DNA from 3 places in the Micromonospora xinjiangensis genome. Region 3 is predicted to be linked to each of the others. Evidence: riboswitches for the same ligand, from Rfam matches in the RefSeq annotation. Region 3 holds a riboswitch; each other region holds the start of a gene.
What was found. A riboswitch is a leader RNA that binds a small molecule or an ion and turns the genes downstream of it on or off. The one in region 3 is predicted to bind cyclic di-AMP.

Region 1 (6,981 bases), on a different contig from region 3:
GGCGCCCCGGTTGACCCCGGACAGCACCACCGACGGCGGGGGCCCGAACGCGCCGTGCATCGCGATCAGCGCGATGAAGCCGGGCGAGCCGCCCACCCCGTACGCCGGCACACCGGGCAGGTCGGGCAGGGGGTGGTCGCGCACCACGACGTGTCCCTCCCGCTCCACCGCCGTCATCGCGGCGCTGGTGCCGCTCGCCTCCTCCAGCGGGGCGGCGACCACGACGTCCAGGCCGCGTTCCACGGCCGCCCGGGCCAGCGCCTCGATGCCGGGCGCGCCGATGCCGTCGTCGTTGGTGACGAGCACGCGGAGGGTCATCGCTCGACCGCCCGGTCGGCCAGCTCGTCCGGAGTGGTGCGTTGCTGCGGGCGGGAGGCGGCCGGGACCAGCTTCACGCGGTCGACCAGGCCGGTGATCGAGTCGAGCCGGCCGGTGCCGAGACCGTGCCGGGTGACGTTCAGCGCCCCGGCCGCCGCACCCGTCCGGATCGCCGTACGGATGTCGCCGCCGGCGGCGACCACGGCGGCGACGCCGGCGGTCATCGAGTCGCCGGCTCCGCGCGGGTCGGCCGTCTCGAGGCGGGGCATCTCCACCTCGAACACCTCACCATCGACAAGCGCGAGGGCAGGCCGGTCGGCCCGGCTCACCACGACGCTCTCGGCGCCCGCGTCGTGCAGGTCGAACATCGCGCGGGAGAGCTGCTCCTCGTCGTCCTCGGCGGCCCGGCCGTCGCGGATCAGCTCCTCGTGGCTCACCTTGAGGAAGAAGACCCCGCTCTCCAGGACCGCGGTGAGGTGGTCCCCGGAGAGGTCGACCACCACGCGCCCGCCGTTCGCGCCGAGGTCGGCGGCGAAGCGCCGGTAGAGGTCCGGCGGGACCAGCGTGGGATCGTTGGGCCCGCTGAGCACGCTCACCGGGGCGCGCAGCCCCTCGCCGAGCGCCAGGTTGTAGAGCTCGTCCAGCTCGTGGCGGCTCAGCGGCTGGCCGGGCACCTCGACGATCTCCCGTCGGGTGCCCTCGCGCCGGTCGTGCACGTAGCCACCGCTGCCCGAGTCGCGGACCACCACCTTCAGGTCCACGCCCTCGCTCACCAGCAGCGGTTCGAGGACCTGGCCGATCTCCCCGCCGAGCGCGGTGCAGAGCACCACCTCCCCACCGAGGGAAATGATCATCCGGGCCTGCCAGACGCCCTGCCCGCCCGGGTGCAGGTGGATCTCGGGCTGCCCGGCCGGTTGGTCGACGGTCACGGTCAGCAGGGGCGTGGGGGCGAAGACCATCACGTGTCCGCTCATGCGCCGTGTCCGTCCATCGTGTGCACCTCCGTTGGCGGTCAGGGCTGTGTGATTCCCCACCGCTTGACCGTTATGCGAAGGTCACCCGAACGTGCGATGTCGACCCGGTTGCCACCCGGGGTGTTGCCGGGCGGGGCCCGGTGGGCCAGGATCGGGCGACCGACGGCGGCGGGGAGACGGCGTGCTCAGGCGGGATTCCTTCAGCTACACCGTCCAGGCGCGCTGCGCGCTCACCGACGCGGCCGCCCTGCTCGGCGACCTGAGCCGGCAGGGCGAGCTGCATCCGCTGATCGTGCGGGTCCGCCGGGTGCCGGCCCGTCCGGGAGCGCGGGCCAGTTACACCGTCACGGATCGGTTGACCGCGGGGCCGGTGCGGTTTCCGGTGACGTACCAGGCCGATGTCCTCGTCGACACGACCGACCAGATCGTGACGGTGGCCCGGCAGTGGCCCGCCACGACGGTACGCAACCACACCCGCCTGCGCGCCGAGCCCGGCGGGCTGGTCCGGATCGACGTCGAGATCACGCTCGCCGCGCCGGCGCCGCTCTTCGCGTACGCCTTCCGGCAGGCCCGGGCCGCGCACCTGGCGCTGGCGAACCGGCTCGGTGGGGTGCTGGACGGCGAACCGGGCGGGCCGCCGGCCGTGACCTGACCACCGGTGCGTGCGGTCGCGGCGCCCGGTCAGCCCCTCGGTCGCCCGGCCGCCGTGGCCGGTCGGCGCGTGGTGGGCGGGACCGCCCGCCGCGTCCGGCCCCACGGCTTGTACGTCGACAGCACCGTAGCGATGATCATGAGAGTGGTGGACACGGCCGGGGCGATGATCAGGTCGGCGCGGTCGCGGGGCGGCAGGGCGGCACCGAGGTCCCCGGCGGCACGCAGGTTCGGTGTGAGCAGCGCCAGCACGAGCACGACCATCACCGTGGTGATCAGCAGCTTGACCAGCACCCAGCGGTGGCGCAGGAGCCCCCACGGGGTGAGCAGGCTGCTGGCGACGCCGATCACCCAGACCATCACGCTGAGCGGCGCGAAGAGTGTCGTGCCGACGAGGGCGGCGACCGGGTAGACCACGGCCGGGTCGGCCCCGCGCAGGACGGCGACGCCGAGGGTGAGCAGCACGAGGTCGGTGCCGAGCCACCCCAGCGAGGTGACCAGGTGCAGGGTGAGCAGGGCCTTGCGGGCGGTGGGCGGTGTCCGGCTCATGTGGGTGATGCTGCCCGCGTCGGCCGCCCGGATCGTCCGACCACCGACGACACCCGGCCTACGCTTCGGGACGTAGCGACCCGGCGCGGTGCCCGGTGGGTGGCCGCCACCTGGCGACCACCCACCGGCGCGATCAGTACACCGACAGGTGCACGTGGTTGGTGTGGTCGCTGGACGGGTCGCCGCCCGCCCCGCTGTACGACTTCCATCCGCTGCTGGGCAGCCAGATCTGCCGATACCAGATCACGTAGAGCACGGCGAGCCGGTCGGCGTTCCGGATGAAGTACGCGGCCAGGTTGTTGCCGTACGTCTTGTCGCCGCCGGTGGCGTCACCGCCGAAGCCGTTCTTCTGCGCGGCGAAGTCGCACGCCCGCCCCTTCGGGTGCTCTCCCGAGCCGCCGCTGCGGTAGCACGAGACGTAGCGGGTGAAGCCGGCCGCCTTGGCCTGGTTGAGCGCGTGCAGCATGCGGGGCGTGATGCAGCCGTTGGCCGGGGTCGGGTCGTTGACGCTGCACGACTCCTTGGGCCAGGACCCGTCGGAGTTGCGGGGTGCCGGGGCGGCGTTCGCGGTGGAGGTGCCGCGGTTGGAGCCGCCGCTGGCGGCGCGGGTCGAGTTGCTGGTGGCGACCTCGAGGGCCCGCTCGGCCTGCTCCTTGCGCTTGGTCATGACCGCGACCTGCTTGCGCTGCTCGCGGATCTCGCCGTCCACCGCGGCCCGGGTGCGGGTCATCTCGTCCCGCGTCTCCATCAGCTCACGCAGTGCCCGGTCCTCGTTGGCGGCGACCGCGTCGAGCGCGGCCGCGCGATCCAGGAAGCCGTCCGGTGAGTTGCTGTTGAGCAGCGCCGACACGGCGGCGAGCCGGCCGGTGCGGTAGGCGACGCCGGCGATCTCGCCGACCTTGCCGCTGCGCTGGGCCAGCTCTCCCTCGATCGTCTTCAGCTCGGCGGTCAGCTGTTGCTGGCGCTTCGTCGACCGCTCCAGGGCCGCCTTCGCGTCGAGGTAACCCCGGCTGGCCGCGTCGAGCTGGGCCCGGAGGGCGGGCGTGCCGCCCTCGTCGTCCTGCGCGGGTGCGGCGGCGGCCAGAGCGGCCGGGGGAGTGGCCGCGATGGCGGTGCCGGGGGTGAGCGCGACGCAGAGGGCGAGCGTCGCGGCGATCAGGGCCGCCGTGCGGGCGGCGCGTCGTCGTACGGGTGCCACTGGTGGCATGCACATGTCCTTCCGTCAGCCGCCGACCGGGTTAGCTGACGGGTTCGGGACGGAAGATCCCTACCGCTGACGCGGATGCACCCCACGAACGTGGTTCCCCGGCTCGCCCGTGCGGGCGATTAGGCGACGGTCCCCGCCGGCGCCGGTGGGCGCCGCCTGGCGGAGGCCGGGACCGAGCCTACCGGGGCCGGTGGGGCTGGTGCAGCAGATGTGACTCCGCGTGCCGCCACAACTACCGGTAAATCGGTCATAGGGGGACGATACACGCCAAGAATTAAGGTTGTCCTCATTACCACTCCACCGCCCCGCAGGCCCCAGCGGCCGCACCGGGCTCGATCTGCAACGTGGCGTGCTCGATGTGGAAGTCCTCGTGCAGGGCCCTGCGGGCGGCGGCGAGCACGGTAGCGATCTCGGCTCCGGGTGCCATCGTGAGGTGCGCGGAGGCCACCTCCATGCCCGAGGTGAGGGTCCAGACGTGCAGGTCGTGCACGTTGGCGACGCCGGGTACGGCGGCCAGCCGGTCGCGCACCGCGCTCACCTGGAGGTGCTCCGGTGCGGCCTGGACGAGGATCCGGACCGCGGCCCGCCCGAGCCGCCAGGTGCGGGGAAGGATGAACACGCCGATCGCCACCGCGACCAGCGGGTCCGCCCACCACCAGTCGGTGACCGTGATGAGGGCCGCCGCGCCGATGACGCCCAGCGAGCCGAGCAGGTCGCCCAGCACCTCGAGGTAGGCGCCGCGCAGGTTGATGCTCTCCTGCGCGCCCGGGCGCAGCAGTGCGAAGGCGACCACGTTGGCGAGCAGGCCGAGGACGGCCACGGCCAGCATGGGGCCGGCCAGCACCTCGGGCGGGTCGCCGAAGCGGCCGACCGCCTCGACCACGACGTAGACCGCGACCCCCGAGAGCAGCACCGCGTTGGCGAGCGCGGCGAGCACCTCGAGGCGGTAGAGGCCGAAGGTGCGCTGCGGGTTCCCGGTGGCCCGGCGCCCGGCGGTGATCGCCGCGAGGGCCATGCCGATGCCCAGCACGTCGGTGAACATGTGCCCGGCGTCGGAGAGCAGCGCGAGCGAGCCGGTGCGGAAGGCGGCCACCGCCTCGACCAGCATGAGGGCGGCCAGCAGCGCGAAGGCCGCCCAGAGCCGGCCACGGTGGTGCTGCGCGGCGTTCGCCACCGACCGCTCATGGTCATGACCTGCGCCCACGAGACCACCCTCCGCGCGACCGTTCCGACCGGTCCAACATATGCTCACATCGCTATGTATGCAAGTGAGGGGTCGGGCGGTCCGCCGACCGGGGCGGGAGCCCTCAGCCCGTCGGATCGATCGTCGTGAGCCGCTGGGTGGCCCGGGAGAGCGCCACGTAGAGGGTCCGGACACCCGAGCCCGGATCCGACCGGATCTCGCTCGGGGCGATCAGCACCACGCCGTCGTACTCCATGCCCTTCGCCTCCAGGCTGGTCACCACCTGGAGACGGGGGGCGCCGAGCGCGCCGAGCCAGGCGGCCACCTCGTCACGGCGGGGCACCGGGGTGATGACCCCGACCGTCCCCTCCACCTCGCCGAGCACCCGGGTCACCGCCGCCACGGTGGTGGTCTCCAACTCGGTCGCCGGCACGACCAGCTCGACCGGGTCGACACCCGTGGAGCGGACCGCGGTGGGCAGCGCGAGGTCGGGATCGACCCGCCGGATCTCGGCCGCCGCCACCGCGAAGATCTCCGAGGAGTTGCGGTAGTTGGTGGTGAGGGTGAAGTGGTGCCGCCGGCGGCGGCCCAGCGCCTGGTCCCGGGCCCGCGCCAGCTCCCCCGGGTCACCGGTCCACGCGGTCTGCGCCGGGTCGCCCACCACCGTCCAGGAGGCCAGCCGGCCCCGCCGGCCGATCATCCGCCACTGCATGGGCGACACGTCCTGCGCCTCGTCCACCACCACGTGCGCGTACTCCCGGTAGTCCGCCGGGCGCTCCCGGGCCGCCTCCCGCGCCGCCCGCCGCCGGTCGGCGTACGTGCTCAGCTCCCGGACCCCGCCCGCGAGCTGGAACGGGTCCCGCTTCGGCCGGGCCGGCTGCACCGGCTTGCCGAGCAGCGCGTCCAGCTCGTCGAGCAGCGCGATGTCGGCGATCGTCAGCCCGTCGGCGTCCAGCGTCCGGTACGCCTCCGACAGCAGCCGGATCTCGGCTCCGGAGAGGACGCCGCCCGCGTACCGCCGCAACCGCTCCGGACGCGCCAGCCAGCCGAGCACGTGGCGCGGGTGCAGCCGGGGCCACCAGGCCTTGAGGAACTCCCGGAACTCCGGCCGGTCGGCGATCTCGTCCTCGAAGACGCGCTGCTCCGGCAGCCGGCCGACGCCCAACCGGCGTGCCTGCGCCCACAGCGCCGCGAACACGCCGTCGAAACCCGCGCGGCGCACCTCGTTACGCCGTGCGCCCCGGGGCAGGGCCCGGTCCCGGATCGCGTCCAGCTCGCGGCGGTCCAGCCGCAACAGCTCACCCCGGTAGAGCAGGCGCAGCTCGTCCGGGCCGTCCGGCACCGCGTCGCGGACCGCCCGCTCCAGCACCCGGCGCATCCGCAGCGACCCCTTCACCGCGGCCACCTCGGGCGGGTCGGTGCGGGTGGCGGTCATCCCCGGGAAGAGCGTCCCGAGCGAGTGCAGGGTGGCGGTCTCCTCGCCGAGGGAGGGCAGCACCGAGGCGATGTACTCCACGAAGACCGAGGAGGGGCCGACCACCAGGATCCCGCCGCCGGCGTACCGGCTACGGTCGGAGTAGAGCAGGTACGCCGCCCGGTGCAGCGCCACCGCCGTCTTGCCGGTGCCCGGGCCGCCCGACACGATCGTCACCCCCGAGCCGGGGGAGCGGATCGCCTCGTCCTGCTCCCGCTGGATGGTGGCCACGATGTCGCGCATGCCCCGGCCGGTGGCCCGCGAGAGCGTCGCGAGCAGGGCGCCGTCGCCCACCACGGCCATCTCCGGCGGCGCGGCGCCCGGGTCGAGCAGGTCGTCCTCGATGCGGACGACCCGCTCACCGCTCGACTGGATCGTCCGGCGGCGGACCACGCCCAGCGGCTGGGCCGGCGTGGCCTGGTAGAAGGCGGCGGCCGCCGGCGCCCGCCAGTCGACCACCAGGCTGGCCGCGTTCTCGTCCCGGATGCCGAGCCGCCCGATGTGCAGCACCTGGCGGTCGCGCAGGTCGAGCCGGCCGAAGACCAGCCCCTCGTGCTCGGCGTCCAGGGTGTGGCGCCGCTGGGCGGCGTGGAAGACCATGGCGTCCCGCTCGACCAGCGCGCCG
Region 2 (6,981 bases), on a different contig from region 3:
CGCACCCGGTGTGCCCGCTCGGCCGCGTGGAGCGCCGGGCCACCGACTGGCGCGATGACGATGACGAGCGAGCCGCCGAGGACGTCCGGGCCGGCCCACCAGGAGCCGGCCCGGACGTCGGTCGGGATCAGACGAGGTCGAACCGGTCGAGGTTCATGACCTTGACCCAGGCGGCCACGAAGTCCCGCACGAACTGCTCCCGCGCGTCGTCGCTCGCGTACACCTCGGCGACCGCCCGCAGCTCCGAGTTGGAGCCGAAGACGAGGTCCGCCCGGCTACCGGTCCACTTGACCTCCCCGGTGGCGTCGTCGCGACCCTCGAAGGTGTTCGCGTCCTCCGACGTCGGCGTCCACGTCGTGCCCAGGTCGAGCAGGTTGACGAAGAAGTCGTTGGTCAGCGAGCCGGGGGTCTCGGTGAAGACGCCCAGCGGAGACTGCTGGTAGTTGGCGCCCAGGACGCGCAGACCGCCGACGAGGACGGTCATCTCGGGCGCGCTCAGGGTCAGCAGGTTCGCCCGGTCCACGAGCAGGAACTCGGCCGGCAGGCGGTGGCCCTTGCCGAGGTAGTTGCGGAACCCGTCGGCGGTGGGCTCCATCGCCTCGAACGACGGCACGTCGGTCTGCTCCTGCGAGGCGTCCATCCGGCCGGGCGTGAAGGGGACCTCGACGTCGAAGCCGGCGGTCCGGGCCGCCTGCTCGACGCCGACACCGCCGGCGAGCACGATCAGGTCGGCCAGGGAGATCTTCTTTCCGCCGGTCTGGGCGGTGTTGAACGCCTCCTGGACGCCCTCCAGGGTGCGCAGCACCCGCGCCAGCTCGTCAGGGTTGTTGACCTCCCAGCTGTTCTGCGGCGCGAGGCGGATGCGCGCCCCGTTGGCGCCGCCGCGCTTGTCGCCGCCGCGGAACGTCGAGGCGGACGCCCACGCGGTGGAGACCAGCTGGGACACCGACAGGCCCGAGGCGAGGATCCGGGCCTTGAGGGCGGCGACGTCCTCGGTGTCGACGAGTTCGTGGTCCACGGCCGGGATCGGGTCCTGCCAGATCTGCGTCTCGGCGGGGACCTCCGGGCCGAGGTAGCGCTGGATCGGGCCCATGTCGCGGTGGGTCAGCTTGAACCACGCGCGGGCGAACGCGTCCGCGAACTCGTCCGGGTTCTCCATGAAGCGCCGCGAGATCTGCTCGTAGACCGGGTCGAAACGGAGCGCGAGGTCGGTCGTCAGCATGCCCGGGGCGTGCCGCTTCGACGGGTCGTGGGCATCGGGGACCGTCCGCTCACCCGCACCGTGCTTGGGCTTCCACTGGTGGGCGCCGGCCGGGCTCTTGGTCAGCTCCCACTCGTAGCCGAAGAGGTTCCAGAAGAAGTTGTTGGTCCACTTCGTGGGCGTCGTGGTCCAGATGATCTCCAGGCCGCTGGTGATCGTGTCCGCGCCCTTGCCGGTGCCGAAGCTGTTCTTCCAGCCCAGGCCCTGCTCCTCGATCGGGGCGCCCTCGGGCTCCGGCCCGACGTGGTCGGTGGTGCCCGCACCGTGGGTCTTGCCGAACGTGTGACCGCCGGCGATGAGGGCGACGGTCTCCTCGTCGTTCATTCCCATGCGGGCGAACGTGTCGCGGATGTCCCGGGCGGCCGCGATCGGATCCGGATTGCCGTTGGGGCCCTCCGGGTTGACGTAGATGAGGCCCATCTGGACCGCGGCGAGCGGCTGCTCCAGCTCCCGGTCGCCGGTGTAACGCTCGTCGCCGAGCCACGTGGTCTCGGGGCCCCAGTAGACGTCCTCGTCGGGCTCCCAGACGTCGGCGCGGCCGCCGGCGAAGCCGAAGGTCTTGAAGCCCATGGACTCCAGGGCGACGTTGCCGGCGAGGATCATGAGGTCGGCCCAGGAGAGGTTCTTGCCGTACTTCTTCTTGACCGGCCACAGCAGGCGGCGGGCCTTGTCGAGGTTGCCGTTGTCCGGCCAGCTGTTGAGCGGCGCGAACCGCTGCTGCCCGGCGCCGGCGCCGCCGCGGCCGTCGCGGAGGCGGTAGGTGCCCGCGCTGTGCCACGCCATCCGGATCATGAACGGGCCGTAGTGGCCGAAGTCGGCCGGCCACCAGTCCTGCGAGGTGGTGAGGACCTCGGCGATGTCCCGCTTCACCGCGGCGAGATCGAGGCTCTTGAACGCCTCGGCGTAGTCGAACTCCTCGCCCAGCGGGTTCGCCACGGCCGGGTTCTTGGCGAGGATCTTCAGGTTGAGCCGGTTCGGCCACCAGCCGCGGTTGCCGCCGCCCTGGGTCGGGTGCGGGGCGCGTCCGTGCGCGACCGGGCAGCGGGACTCGCTGCCGGCCTCCGCGTCGTGGACGACGGCGTCGTGGTTCTCGGACATCTGGTTCCTTCCGTGACTGACCAGGGGGATCAGTGGGTGCTTGCGGTGGAACCTCTGGGACACGGGCGGGCCCAGAGGGTGCTCGGCGTCATGGATCAGCCGTTGTCCTCGGTGGCGGTCAGGCCGGGCGCCGCACCGGCGGCGCGGTCGACGCCGGTGGCGGGAACGGCACGGCCGGCCGGGGACGGGTCACGCGCGACGCGGCTCCGCGCAACGTTTGTGGGAAGTCCGGTGTCGCGGTCACGGGAGGGAGTCTCACCCGTTTTCTGGAATGGGTCAAGAAAATGGGCTGGACGTCACCGGGGGCCGCCGCCAGCCTAGTGGATCTTCCACGGGCGGACCCACCGTGCGATGTCGGGGGCCGGCCCTAGCCTGACACCATGGCTGTCGATCTTTTCGCGGGCATCCCCGTCGCCGACTACGCGCGGGCAATCGAGTGGTACGAGCGGCTGCTCGGGTCGCCGCCGACGTTCGTGGCCAGCGACACCGAGGCGGTGTGGGAGCTGGCCGAGCACCGGTTCGTCTTCGTCGAGCACCGGCCGGAGCGCGCCGGTCACGCACTGCACACCGTCTTCGTCGACGACTTCGACGCCCGCGTGGCCGAGGCGAGCGCGCGAGGGCTGGAGCCCGCGCATCGGGAGACCTACCCCAACGGTGTCCGGAAGGCGAGATACCGGGACCCGGACGGCAACGAGATCGACTTCGGGGGTGCTCCCCGCTGACCGCCTGCCCGGACGGGGAGCACGGCCGCGTGGACGATCAGCTCCGGTTTCACGGGACGAGTGGGAGCCGGTCGTCGTCGCGCGATGCCTCCTCGGCGTCAATCCTGGCGCACGGTGAGGTCGAGGGCGCCGACGGTCAACCGCGTGAGGTCCGGAAGCTGATCCTCGCCGAGGACCACACCGCGCAGGTTGTCCAGGGGCGTCCTGAGCCCGTAAAGGCGATTGCCCCGCAGGTCGGCGCCGGTGAGTTGGCAGGAGCGCAGGTCCAGGCCGGTCAGGTCGCAGGAGCGCAGCGCGATGCCCGGCAGGCGGCAGGTCGACCAGGTGGCGTCCGCGAGGGTGCAGTCGGTGAGGGCGACCGAGCCGGCGGCGGTGACGCGCTGGAAGGTGGCGTAGTCGAACCGGCAGCCGTCGAACAGGACGTCCTTCAGGCGTACGTCGGTGAGTTCCGCGCCGGTGAACCGGGAGCCGGTGATCACACAGCGCTCGATGGTGACACCGGTCAGCGCGCCGCCGGAGAAATCGGTGCGGGCAATCTCGCAGCCGTGCAGGCCGCCGGTCTCCCAGGTGGCCCCGCTGAGGTCCGCACCGGCGATGCGACTGCTGCGGACGCGGACACCCTCCAGTCGCGCACCGGGTCGGGACGCGCCCTCGACGAGGGCCTCGGTGAGCCCGTCGGTCAGTTCGGTCACGCTGTCGAGGTCGTCGGGGTGGAGGTCCGGCAGCAGGAGCCGCACGTCGCCGATCGTGGTGGTGCGCACGTGTGCTCAACCTGCCGGGACGCGGGCTGGGCACGCCGCCCGGCGGCGCGGACCCGGCCGTGCCGGGGACTCGCGGGATCGCGGGCCCCCGGCCGTCGCGGTCGAGCCGATCAGAGGCTGAGGCGCTGACCGGGGAAGATCAGGCCGGGGTCGTCGCCGACCACGCGCTCGTTCCGCTCGTACAGGGCGTGCCAGCCACCGGCCACGTGGCGCGCCTCGGCGATCTGCGAGAGGGTGTCGCCCGGCTGGACCACGTACGTGTGGCCGGTCGCGGCGGGCCGCTCACCACGGGTGGTCGACTTCTCGCCGCCGCTGGAGCGCTCCGGCTCGGGCGACGGCTTCGACGTCGACCTCGCGGTGGACTTCGACGACTTCGAGGTGGACTTGGACGACTTCGAGGTGGACTTCGAGGACGTCGCGCCGGCCTTCTTGCCGCAGGTCGGCCAGGCACCGATGCCCTGGCCGTCGAGCACCTTCTCGGCGATCGCGATCTGCTCGCCACGGGTGGCGAGGTCGGCGCGGGCGGCGTACTTCTTGCCGCCGTAACCCGCCCAGGTGCTCTGGGAGAACTGCAGGCCACCGTAGTAACCGTTGCCGGTGTTGATGTGCCAGTTGCCGCCGGACTCGCACTGGGCGATGGCGTCCCAGTTGACCGCGGCCTGGGCGGGCGCCGCGCCGAAGAGTGCGACGGCGCCGGTGACCGCGCCTGCGGCCAGCGTGCCGACGGCGGCGCGACGGGCGGTCACGGCCCGGTGACGGGCGTTGTACGAAGATGACATGGATTTCCTCCACGCCGGCGAGGTGAGCTGTCGGGTTCGGGCTGAGGAGCCCGGCCGCGGATGGGCGGCTTCACCCCGAGGCGCCCGGCACGGGAGGCCGGTGGCGCCGAGGAACGGTGGGTCCCCCGCTCCTGCCTGAATCACGAGTGCCGACGACCGGCGGCAGGATTTGGCGTTACCGGTCGCGGTGTCCACGTTGGCGAACCCGATCGACGTTAGGCACCGTTCAGGTCGATCGCCCACTGCCTGTGAAGTTGTTCACCGGTCCACACGGGAGCGCCGTTTCTCCAGTTGCGGGCCCGCGGGAGGTGTGCTGCGGCCGCCGCGGCGCACCCACCGGGCCGCCCATCCATGATCTTATGTATCGATGCTCAGTCCCACTCCTCTCATGCGTCTCGTCGCCGGCGTCTGGGGTTTCAAGACCCTCGCGGTCGGCGTGGAGCTCGGCCTGTTCACCCGACTCGCGGGCGGACGGACCATCACCGTCGACGAGGCCGCGGCCGAGTTCGGGCTGGCCGAGCGCCCGGCCGACATGCTGCTGGCCGCCTGCGCCTCGCTCGGCCTGCTGCGCAGGGCCGGCGACGGATACCGCAACTCCGAACTGGCCGAGCAGTTCCTGGTCGAGGGTCGCCCGTACTACTTCGGGGGGCAGGTCAGATACTCCGACCTGCGCACGTACCTGCCGTGGCACCGCATCGCCGACGCGCTGCGCACCGACCGGCCGCTCACCTGGGACCCGGCCACCCAGCAGTCGATGTTCGACACGAGCGATCCCGAAATGATCGCCCAGTTCTGGGACGCCATGTACTCCACCTCCAGCTTCACCGCGCGCGCCCTCGCCGAGGCGTACGACTTCGGCCCGTACCGTCGGCTGCTGGACGTGGGCGGCGGCGCCGCGGCGTTCCCGATCGAGCTCTGCCGCCGCCTGCCGGACCTGCGGGCGACCGTCCTGGACCTGCCGCACGTCTGCCTCCGCGCCGAGGAGCAGATCTCGGCCGCCGGCCTGACCGGTCGGATCGAGGCGCTGCCCGGCGACTTCCTCGCCGACCCGGCGCTGCCGGAGGGTCACGACGTGATCCTGTTGAGCATGATCCTGCACGACTGGGACGAGCCCACCAACCGGGCGCTGCTGGCCCGGTGCCACGCGGCGCTTCCACCCGGCGGTGCGCTGGTCGTCTGCGAACTGCTGTTGAACGACGAGCGCACCGGCCCGCCGGAGGCCGCGCTGATGGGCATGAACATGCTCGTCGAGACCGAGGGCGGCAGGAACTACTCCGCGGCCGAGTACGCCGCCTGGCTCACCGACGCCGGGTTCGTCGACGTCCGTACGGTGCCCTTCGACGCGCCGGGCGCCAACGGGGCGGTGATCGGTCACCGCGCCTGACCGGCCTCCAGCAGGCGGCCCGTGGGCGCCACCCATCCCCGGCCGCGCGCAGTGCCGTCGCAGGCACACCGCCGCACCCCGCCGTCACCGTGCGCCGCGTGACGGGTGACGGATGGTGATAGTGGCCGGTCAACCAGCCTGTCGCGGCGTGATGACTGCGACATGACGACCAGCATGCCTGGAGGACGTCAGGGGGGTCGGCGAGAATCCGGGCGGAGACCACGGCAGAAGTGCCGCCCCAGTCGTGGTTTACCGGGGGGACGCAGTGGTGAAGGTAGGGCGGCACACGAATCCCAGGGGGGACGACCATGTCCGAGACAAGCCGTAGCGATGCCGTCACAGACCGCCCCGAGGGGGTGAGTGACCCGCTGCTGTGGAAGCTCGCCCTCGAGGTGGCCGACGCGCACGAACCCGACGGCGAGGGCGGCTGCCGCAACCTGCTCTGCGCGGGCGAGGCGTGGCCGTGCACGGCGTGGAACAACGCGCAACGCGCGTTGCGGGCGGCCCAGGGCGAGGGCGCGGAGGAGCCGACCACCCCGTTCGCTCGGGATGCCGCCGCCGGCTGGGCCGGCGCCTCGGTGGTGCCCGCGGCGCGCCGCGGCACGACCGCCCACGTACGGGGGGCGGAGACGAGCGCCTCCGCGGCGTAACGGCGGGGCGTCGGCGCGCCTCGGACACCGGGGCTACCTCCCGACCGGGCGCACCGGGCAGCCCCGGGGCGCCGCCGCCGATGACCGGTGACGCAGGAGCTGAGCGGCGCCGGCCAGCGCGGCGGCCCCCGGGTGACCGGCGGGCGGCGCCAGGGCAGCCGCTCGGCCGGTGCGCGACGAGGGCTCCGACCCGGCGACCCGGGCGAGGGGCCGCTACGGCGGCGGTACGGGGGCCACCGGCGAATTGGGGGTGCGCGGCGGCCTACCGTCCTCTACGGTGCCGCGGTGACCCTCGACATCGTGAGCCTCGCGGACCGCCCGGATTT
Region 3 (6,981 bases):
GCGCGGCCTGACGTCGCGGCGTACCACCGGTGCCGGCCCCGTCACGACGGGGCCGGCACCGGTGTCTTCCTCCCCAGGACGCGGTCAGGCGGCCGAGCGCTGGGTGTCGCGACGCTCGCGGCGGGCGGGTCGGGTCTGCGGGACGACCGGCGCGTGATCGGCCGGACGGTCGGAGGCCCGGGGGTCGAGCCAGACCTGCACGGCCGGACGCCCCCGCCCCTCGCCGGGACCGCCGGCACTGCCCGAGTCGCGCCGGGCGAGCATGGCCACGTCGACGGTGAACTCGAACAGCCGCCAGTCGACCTGGGGTGCGGCGCCGGCGCTGGCCGCCAGCCGGGCCACCCGGGCCCGGTCCGTGACCGGGCGGGCGTGGCCGGCGACGTACGCCTCGTCGTCGCTCTCCTCCGGCGGGAAGGAGTGCAGCGCGTAGCGGCCGTCGCGCTCCAGGTCACGCCGCTTGGGCGAGTCGATGATGAAGCAGAAGAGACCCTCGTCGGTGATCACCGGTGACACCGGGTGCACCCGGGGCCCGCCGTCGGCACGGACCGTGGCCAGATAGCCGAAGCCCGGACCGTACTGCTGCATGAGAACGCGGATCCCGTCGGCGAGCCGGGGCTCGTCAGCGGCGAATTCGGACCAGGAAGCCATGTGGGCATTCTATCGAACAAATGTACGAGGAGCGACCGCGACGCGCTGGTCACCCGCACCGGATGGGGACCTTCGAGGAAGCCTCGCTATGGTGGTGCGATGCTGCTCTCCGACCGCGACCTGGTCACCGAGATCAAGGCCGGCACGCTCGGGCTGGAGCCGTTCGAGCCCACCCTGGTCCAGCCGTCCAGCATCGACGTCCGTCTCGATCGGCTCTTCCGGGTCTTCAACAACCACCTCTACACGCACATCGACCCGGCCCGGCAGCAGGACGACCTGACCTCCGTGGTCGAGGTCCCCGACGGAGAGCCGTTCGTGCTGCACCCCGGCGAGTTCGTGCTCGCCTCGACGCTCGAGGTGATCTCGCTCGGCGACCAGCTGGCCGGGCGGCTGGAGGGGAAGTCGAGCCTCGGCCGGCTCGGCCTGCTCACCCACTCCACCGCGGGCTTCATCGACCCCGGCTTCTCCGGCCACGTGACGCTGGAGCTGTCGAACGTGGCCAACCTGCCCATCACGCTCTGGCCGGGCATGAAGATCGGGCAGCTCTGCATCTTCCGGCTCTCCTCGCCGGCCGAGCACCCCTACGGTTCGGCGGTCTACGGCTCGCGCTACCAGGGGCAGCGCGGCCCGACCCCGAGCCGGTCCTGGCAGAACTGGCGCACCTGGCCGACCCGCTGACACCACGAGAAGGGGGCCCGCTCCGGGGTCGGAGCGGGCCCCCTTCTCGGCGTACGCGTCAGCCCGGCCGGCCGAAGCTGTGGATGGGGCCGTCGTCGACCTTCTTCATCTTGATCGGCACCCCGGCCTGCGAGGCGTGGACCACCCAGCCGCCGCCGACGTACATGCCCACGTGGTGCAGGTCGCTGTAGTAGAAGACGAGGTCACCGGGGCGTAGGTCCGCCCGGCTCACCGTCTTCGTCACCCGCCGCTGCTGGGCCGCGTTGTGGGGCAGGGCGACACCGGCCTTGGCCCAGGCCGCGAGCACCAGGCCCGAGCAGTCGTACGCGTCGGGGCCCTCGGCGCCCCAGACGTACGGCTTGCCGATCTGCGCGCAGGCGAACTTGACCGCCACTCCGGCCGGCCCGCCCGGGTAGGTGGCCGGGCACGGGGCGGGCCGCAGCGGGCCGCCGCCACCGTTGCCGTACACCTTGATCCGCAGCTTCTGCAGCCGGTCGATCTCGGCGTTGATCTGCTTCTTCTTCGCCGCCAACTGGGCCTCGGCCCGGGTCAGCTGGGCGACCAGGGCGTCGAGCGGGGCCTTCTGGCGCATCAACTCGTCGCGCAGGTCGGCCACCTGCCGCACACCCTGCTGCCGGCTGTGGGCGAACCGGTCGAGCAGCTCCAGTTGGCCGACCAGCTCGCCGGGGCTACGGCTGCCCAGCACGGCGTTGACGGTGGAGACGTCCTCGCCCTTGTACGCCCGTACCGCGAGCGCGCCGACCTCGTTCATAGCCTGGTCGACCTGGAGTTGCAGGGGCTTGATCCGGTCGGCCAACGCGTCGGCCTGCGTGCGCTTGGCGGCGAGCGCCTGGCGGGTGGCGTTGTGCTGCTCGATGACGGGCTCGAGCTTGTTCCAGTCCTCGTCGATCTGGCGCTCGATCTCGGCGATCGACGGGTCGGCGTGGGCCGCTGTCGCGCTGCCGGTCAGGATGACGGCAACGCCGACGAGGGCGGCGAGGGCGGTGGTGAAGCGGGACCAGCGGGAACGCGGCGCGTCCGTCGAGGGGCCGGCGGTCACCGGCCCGATCGACGGCGGCCGCGGGGCATGGTGGGCCACCGGGCTCCGTACTCCTTCTTCCTGACCGCCTACCGGGTTAGCTGACGGGTTCGGGCGGGAAGGGAGGCGCCCTACCGCATTGGCTGCGGATTCACCCCGGGAACCTGGGTCCCCGGCTCGCTCGTCGAGCGACTCGGCGGTGTCGGACCGTTACCGCCCGGGTTGGACGGACCTGCTACCGGGCCGACGATTGACCAGACTAGAGAGCCCCGTTATTGATCCGCAACCCTTCGCGCCGTGACACTCCGTGCTCGCCACCACGTCGGCGGACGGCCGGTGCGATGTCGAAAGTTTTCTTCGAATTCGGTCCGACGACGGAAAGGTATTGACCCCGGTGCGGTGACGGAGTGAAGGTGACAAATACCTGACCCGTCCATTCCTGGGGGTTCGATGCACCTTCCCACCATGTCCAGGGGCAGGCGTGGCCTGCTCGCCACCGCGCTGGTCGCCGCCACCGTGGCCGTGCCCCTCGCCGGCGTTCCGGCCGGCGCCGCCCCGCTCGCCGGCGCCCCGTCGGGCGGTGACCGACAGCAGCAGTACGCCGCCGCGGCGGCGGAGTACGGCGTGCCGGAGAGCGTCCTGCTCGGCGTCTCGTACCTGGAGTCCAGATGGGACACCCACGCCGGCACGCCGAGCACCAGCGGCGGCTACGGCCCGCTGCACCTCACCGACGCGGCCCACGTCGCGAGCCTGCCCTCCGGCTTCCACGTCGACGAGGGAGAGGACCCGCGCGGGGACACGTCCCGCCCGATGACCGTGGACGCACCGGCGGGAGCCGCGGGGGCCGACAGGGCGCCCGCCGCCGCGCTGCAGACGCTCCAGGCCGCCGCCGCGCTCACCGGGGCGCCGGTCGAGGCGCTGCGCGCCGACCCGGCCACCAACATCCGAGGGGGCGCCGCGCTGCTCGCCGCGTACCAGAGGGAGCTGGGCGGCCCGGTCGGCACCGGAACCGACGCGGGGGCCTGGTACGGCGCGGTGGCCCGCTACTCGGGCGCCGACACCGAGGCGACCGCCACCGCCTTCGCCGACGAGGTGTACGACCAGATCCGCGCGGGCGCGAGCCGTCGGACCGACGACGGTCACCAGGTCACCCTCGCCGCCCAGGCGGTGACGGTGCGGGCGGACACCCTGCACCGGCTCGGGCTGCGCCGGGCGGAGCGGCCCGACGGGCTGGAGTGCCCCGTCGGCCTCGGCTGCGAGTGGATCCCGGCCCCGTACGAGCAGTACGGCCCGGGCGCCGGCGACTACGGCAACCACGACCTGGGTAACCGACCGGCCCAGCAGAAGATCGAGTACATCGTCATCCACGACACCGAGGGGTACTACGGCCCGAGCGTCGACCTGGTGAAGCGAGCGGACTACCTGGGCTGGCACTACACGCTGCGCTCGGTGGACGGCCACGTGGCCCAGCACGTCAAGGCCAAGGACGTCGGCTGGCAGGCCGGCAACTGGTACGTCAACGCCAAGTCGATCGGCATCGAGCACGAGGGCTTCGCCGGTCACGGCACCTGGTACACCGAGGCGATGTACCGCACCTCGGCGAAGCTGGTCCGGTACCTGGCCCACAAGTTCCACATTCCACTGGACCGCCAGCACATCATCGGCCACGACAACGTGCCCGGCACGGTGGCCTCGACCGTCGCCGGCATGCACTGGGACCCGGGCCCGTACTGGGACTGGTCGCACTACTTCGACCTGCTGAAGGCGCCGTTCCGGACCACCGGCACCGCGCGGACCGGCCTGGTCACCATCGACCCCGACTTCGACACCAACCGGCCGGCCCTCCAGGGCTGCAACCAGCAGCCGCCCGGCGTGCCGACCCCGCCGCCGCCCGCCGAGCCCTGCCCGCTGCGCGGCTCCTCCGCGGTGGTCCTGCACAGCGCGCCGAGCCACGACGCCCCGCTCGTCAACGACCTCGGCGAGCGCCCGGACGGCACGCCGAACACCATGTACGTCTCCGACCACGGCGCCCGCGCCTCGGCGGGGCAGACGTACGCGGTGGCCGAGGTGCGCGGCGACTGGACCGCGATCTGGTACCTCGGCCAGAAGGCGTGGTTCCAGAACCCCGCCTCGGCGCCGACCGCGAAGTGGGCCACCGGGCTCGTGGCGACCCCGAAGCCGGGGAAGGCCACGATTCCCGTCTACGGCCGCGCCTACCCGGAGCAGGACGCGTACCCGGCCGGCGTGCCGTACCAGACGATCTCGCCGCTGCAGTACACGTTCCCGGCCGGGCAGCGGTACGCGGTCGGCGGGATCCTGCCGAGCGAGTACTACCGCGCGGTGACCTTCGACGGCTCGTCGCCCGGCGACTGGACGGTCGTCCGGGGCGACCTGCGGTACGTGCAGGTCCAGTTCGGCCACCGCATCATGTACGTCAACCTCGACGACGTGCTGCTGCTCCCGTCCCCGATCGGGGCGCCCCGGTGACGGCCGACGGGCCGACCGGGCCCTGACGGTCGGCGGCGAACGCGAGAGCCCCCGGTCGGATCGACCGGGGGCTCTCGTCGTGGGCGGTGGATCAGCCGGGTCGCCGGAAGCCGGCGACCGGCATGTTGTTGATACTCGCCACCTGGACCGGTTTACCGGCCCGTGGCGCGTGCACCATCTGGTCGTTGCCGAGGTAGAGCCCCACGTGGTGCAGGTCGCTGAAGAAGAAGACCAGGTCACCCGGGCGCGCCTCGGAGCGCGGGATGGCCTTGCCCTCGTTCCACTGTGCACCGGTGAAGTGGGTCAGGCTGATCCCGGCGGCCTTGTACGCGTACTGGGTCAGGCCGGAGCAGTCGAACGAGTTCGGGCCGGTGGCCCCCCACACGTACGGGTCGCCGACCTGCTGGCAGGCCGTCTTGATCGCGACGCGGGCCGCCTCGCTGACCACGCCCTTGACCGTCGGGCAGTTCTCCGGCCGGACGACGGTCTTCGGCAGCAGCTTCTCCAGCCGCTTGATCTCGGCGTCGATGTTCTTCTTCTTGGCGGCCAGGTCGTCCCGCTGCTTGGTCTGCGTGACGATCAGGGCGTCCAGCTTCTGCTTCTGCGTGTCGTACTTGGCGCGGATCTTGAGGATGCCCTCGACCTGCTTCCGCTCCTGCCGCGCCAGCCGGTCCAGGATGGTGAGCTGCTCGGTGAGCGTGTCGGGCTTGGCGCTGACCAGCAGCGCACCGACCTCCTGCGAGGGGCCGCTCATGTAGTAGCGGGAGGCGAGGTCACCGACCCGGCTCATCGCGATCTCGGACTGCAGAGCGAGCGGCTCGATCTTCTTCTGCAGGTCGGCCGACTTCTTCTGGTTGACCTTCAGCTGCGCCCGCACCTTGTTGTACTGCTCGATCGTGGGTTCCAGCTGCTCCCACTGCTTGTCGATCTGCGCCTCGATCTCTTCGACCGAAGGCGCGGCGTGTGCCGGCGCGGCGAGCATGCCGGCGCCGACGGCCGCGGCGGCGACCAGGGTGAGCAGGCGGTGGGCGACCCGGCGCAGGCCACCCGGACGAGCGGAACGTCCCGGTGCGTGACGATGGGGGGGCATGGTTGCCACCGGCACCGACTCCTTTGCAACCGACCGCCGGGCGCCTCGCGGAGGGGAAGAGGCGAGGGCAGACGACCCACAGCGGTCGGTGCCCCACGATAGGGAAGCGCCGAAGCGGAATCAAGGCGACGACGCGCGCCGTCACCCTGTGTGGAACACCGCGCGTACGAAGGGTGTCCGTCGCGGCGGACGGGGCTGTCCCGTGCGCCGCCGAACTACCGTGGCGCCATGGCGCACCTCACCCTCGCGCACGAACTCGCCCTCCTCGGCTACGACGACGCGGGCGTCAACCGGCTCGGCGCACCGCACCTCGGATTCGGCCTCGCCGGGGCGCTGCTGCTCGAACTCTCGCTCGCTGGCCGGGTGACGGTCACCGACGGCCGGCTGACGGCGGTCAGCGCCGACCGGCTCGACGTGCCGCTCCTGGACGACGCGCTGGCCCGGATCGCCGCCGACGGCAAGCGCCGCCGCCCGAAGGACTGGGTCCGGCTGCTGGCCGAGGACCTGCCGGAGCGGGTGCTGGACGGGCTGGTGGAGGCCGGCGTGCTGCGTCGCGAGTCCGACCGGGTGCTCTGGGTCTTTCCGCGCACCCGCTACCCGTCCCCCACGGGTGCCGAGCCGGTGGTGGAGACGCGGGCGCGGCAGCGGATGCTGGCCGCGGTGGCGGGCACCGGGCCGGTGGAGCCGCGGACGGCGGCGCTGATCAGCCTCAGCCGGGCCGTCGGGCTGGACCGCAAGCTCTTCAAGGACCTGCCGAAGGCCCAGGTCAAGCGGCGGTTCTCGGAGATCGCCGAGGGTAGTTGGGCCTCGGACGCGACGAAGCGGGCGATCGCCGACACGCAGGCGGCGGTGATCGCCGCGACCACCGCCAGCACGGCGGTGATCGTGACGAGCACCTCCTGACCCCGCACGACACGACGACGGCGGTGGCCGGTGCCACCGCCGTCGCGCGTGCGGGTCCTTCGCGGGCGTACGCCGTCAGCCGGCGACCGGCTCGGCCTCCTTGTCGCCCTGGGCCTGCTCCGGCTTGACGGAGCGG

Region 1: linked by a shared signal. The riboswitch ahead of SM573_RS21030 (coiled-coil domain-containing protein) and the one ahead of SM573_RS13110 (C40 family peptidase) in region 3 are both predicted to bind cyclic di-AMP.
Region 2: linked by a shared signal. The riboswitch ahead of SM573_RS16455 (transglycosylase family protein) and the one ahead of SM573_RS13110 (C40 family peptidase) in region 3 are both predicted to bind cyclic di-AMP.

Annotation. Positions count from the first base shown of each region.
Region 1 is NZ_JAXCFO010000005.1:469,634-476,614, reverse strand. Features, by position in the region: gene surE (5'/3'-nucleotidase SurE) at 1-318, opposite strand, end outside; gene SM573_RS21045 (PfkB family carbohydrate kinase) at 315-1,292, opposite strand; gene SM573_RS21040 (SRPBCC family protein) at 1,474-1,944, shown strand; gene SM573_RS21035 (hypothetical protein) at 1,974-2,492, opposite strand; gene SM573_RS21030 (coiled-coil domain-containing protein) at 2,626-3,690, opposite strand; cyclic di-AMP (ydaO/yuaA leader) riboswitch at 3,704-3,835, opposite strand; gene SM573_RS21025 (cation diffusion facilitator family transporter) at 3,989-4,903, opposite strand; gene SM573_RS21020 (HelD family protein) at 5,007-6,981, opposite strand, start outside.
Region 2 is NZ_JAXCFO010000004.1:222,036-229,016, reverse strand. Features, by position in the region: gene katG (catalase/peroxidase HPI) at 128-2,359, opposite strand; gene SM573_RS16465 (VOC family protein) at 2,740-3,081, shown strand; gene SM573_RS16460 (pentapeptide repeat-containing protein) at 3,180-3,842, opposite strand; gene SM573_RS16455 (transglycosylase family protein) at 3,953-4,621, opposite strand; cyclic di-AMP (ydaO/yuaA leader) riboswitch at 4,620-4,806, opposite strand; gene SM573_RS16450 (methyltransferase) at 4,989-6,005, shown strand; gene SM573_RS16445 (hypothetical protein) at 6,314-6,655, shown strand; gene SM573_RS16440 (N-acetyltransferase) at 6,941-6,981, shown strand, end outside.
Region 3 is NZ_JAXCFO010000003.1:267,072-274,052, reverse strand. Features, by position in the region: gene SM573_RS13125 (zinc metalloprotease) at 1-11, shown strand, start outside; gene SM573_RS13120 (pyridoxamine 5'-phosphate oxidase family protein) at 85-648, opposite strand; gene dcd (dCTP deaminase) at 748-1,326, shown strand; gene SM573_RS13110 (C40 family peptidase) at 1,385-2,425, opposite strand; cyclic di-AMP (ydaO/yuaA leader) riboswitch at 2,438-2,574, opposite strand; gene SM573_RS13105 (N-acetylmuramoyl-L-alanine amidase) at 2,831-4,852, shown strand; gene SM573_RS13100 (C40 family peptidase) at 4,944-5,957, opposite strand; gene SM573_RS13095 (GOLPH3/VPS74 family protein) at 6,171-6,845, shown strand; gene SM573_RS13090 ((Fe-S)-binding protein) at 6,921-6,981, opposite strand, start outside.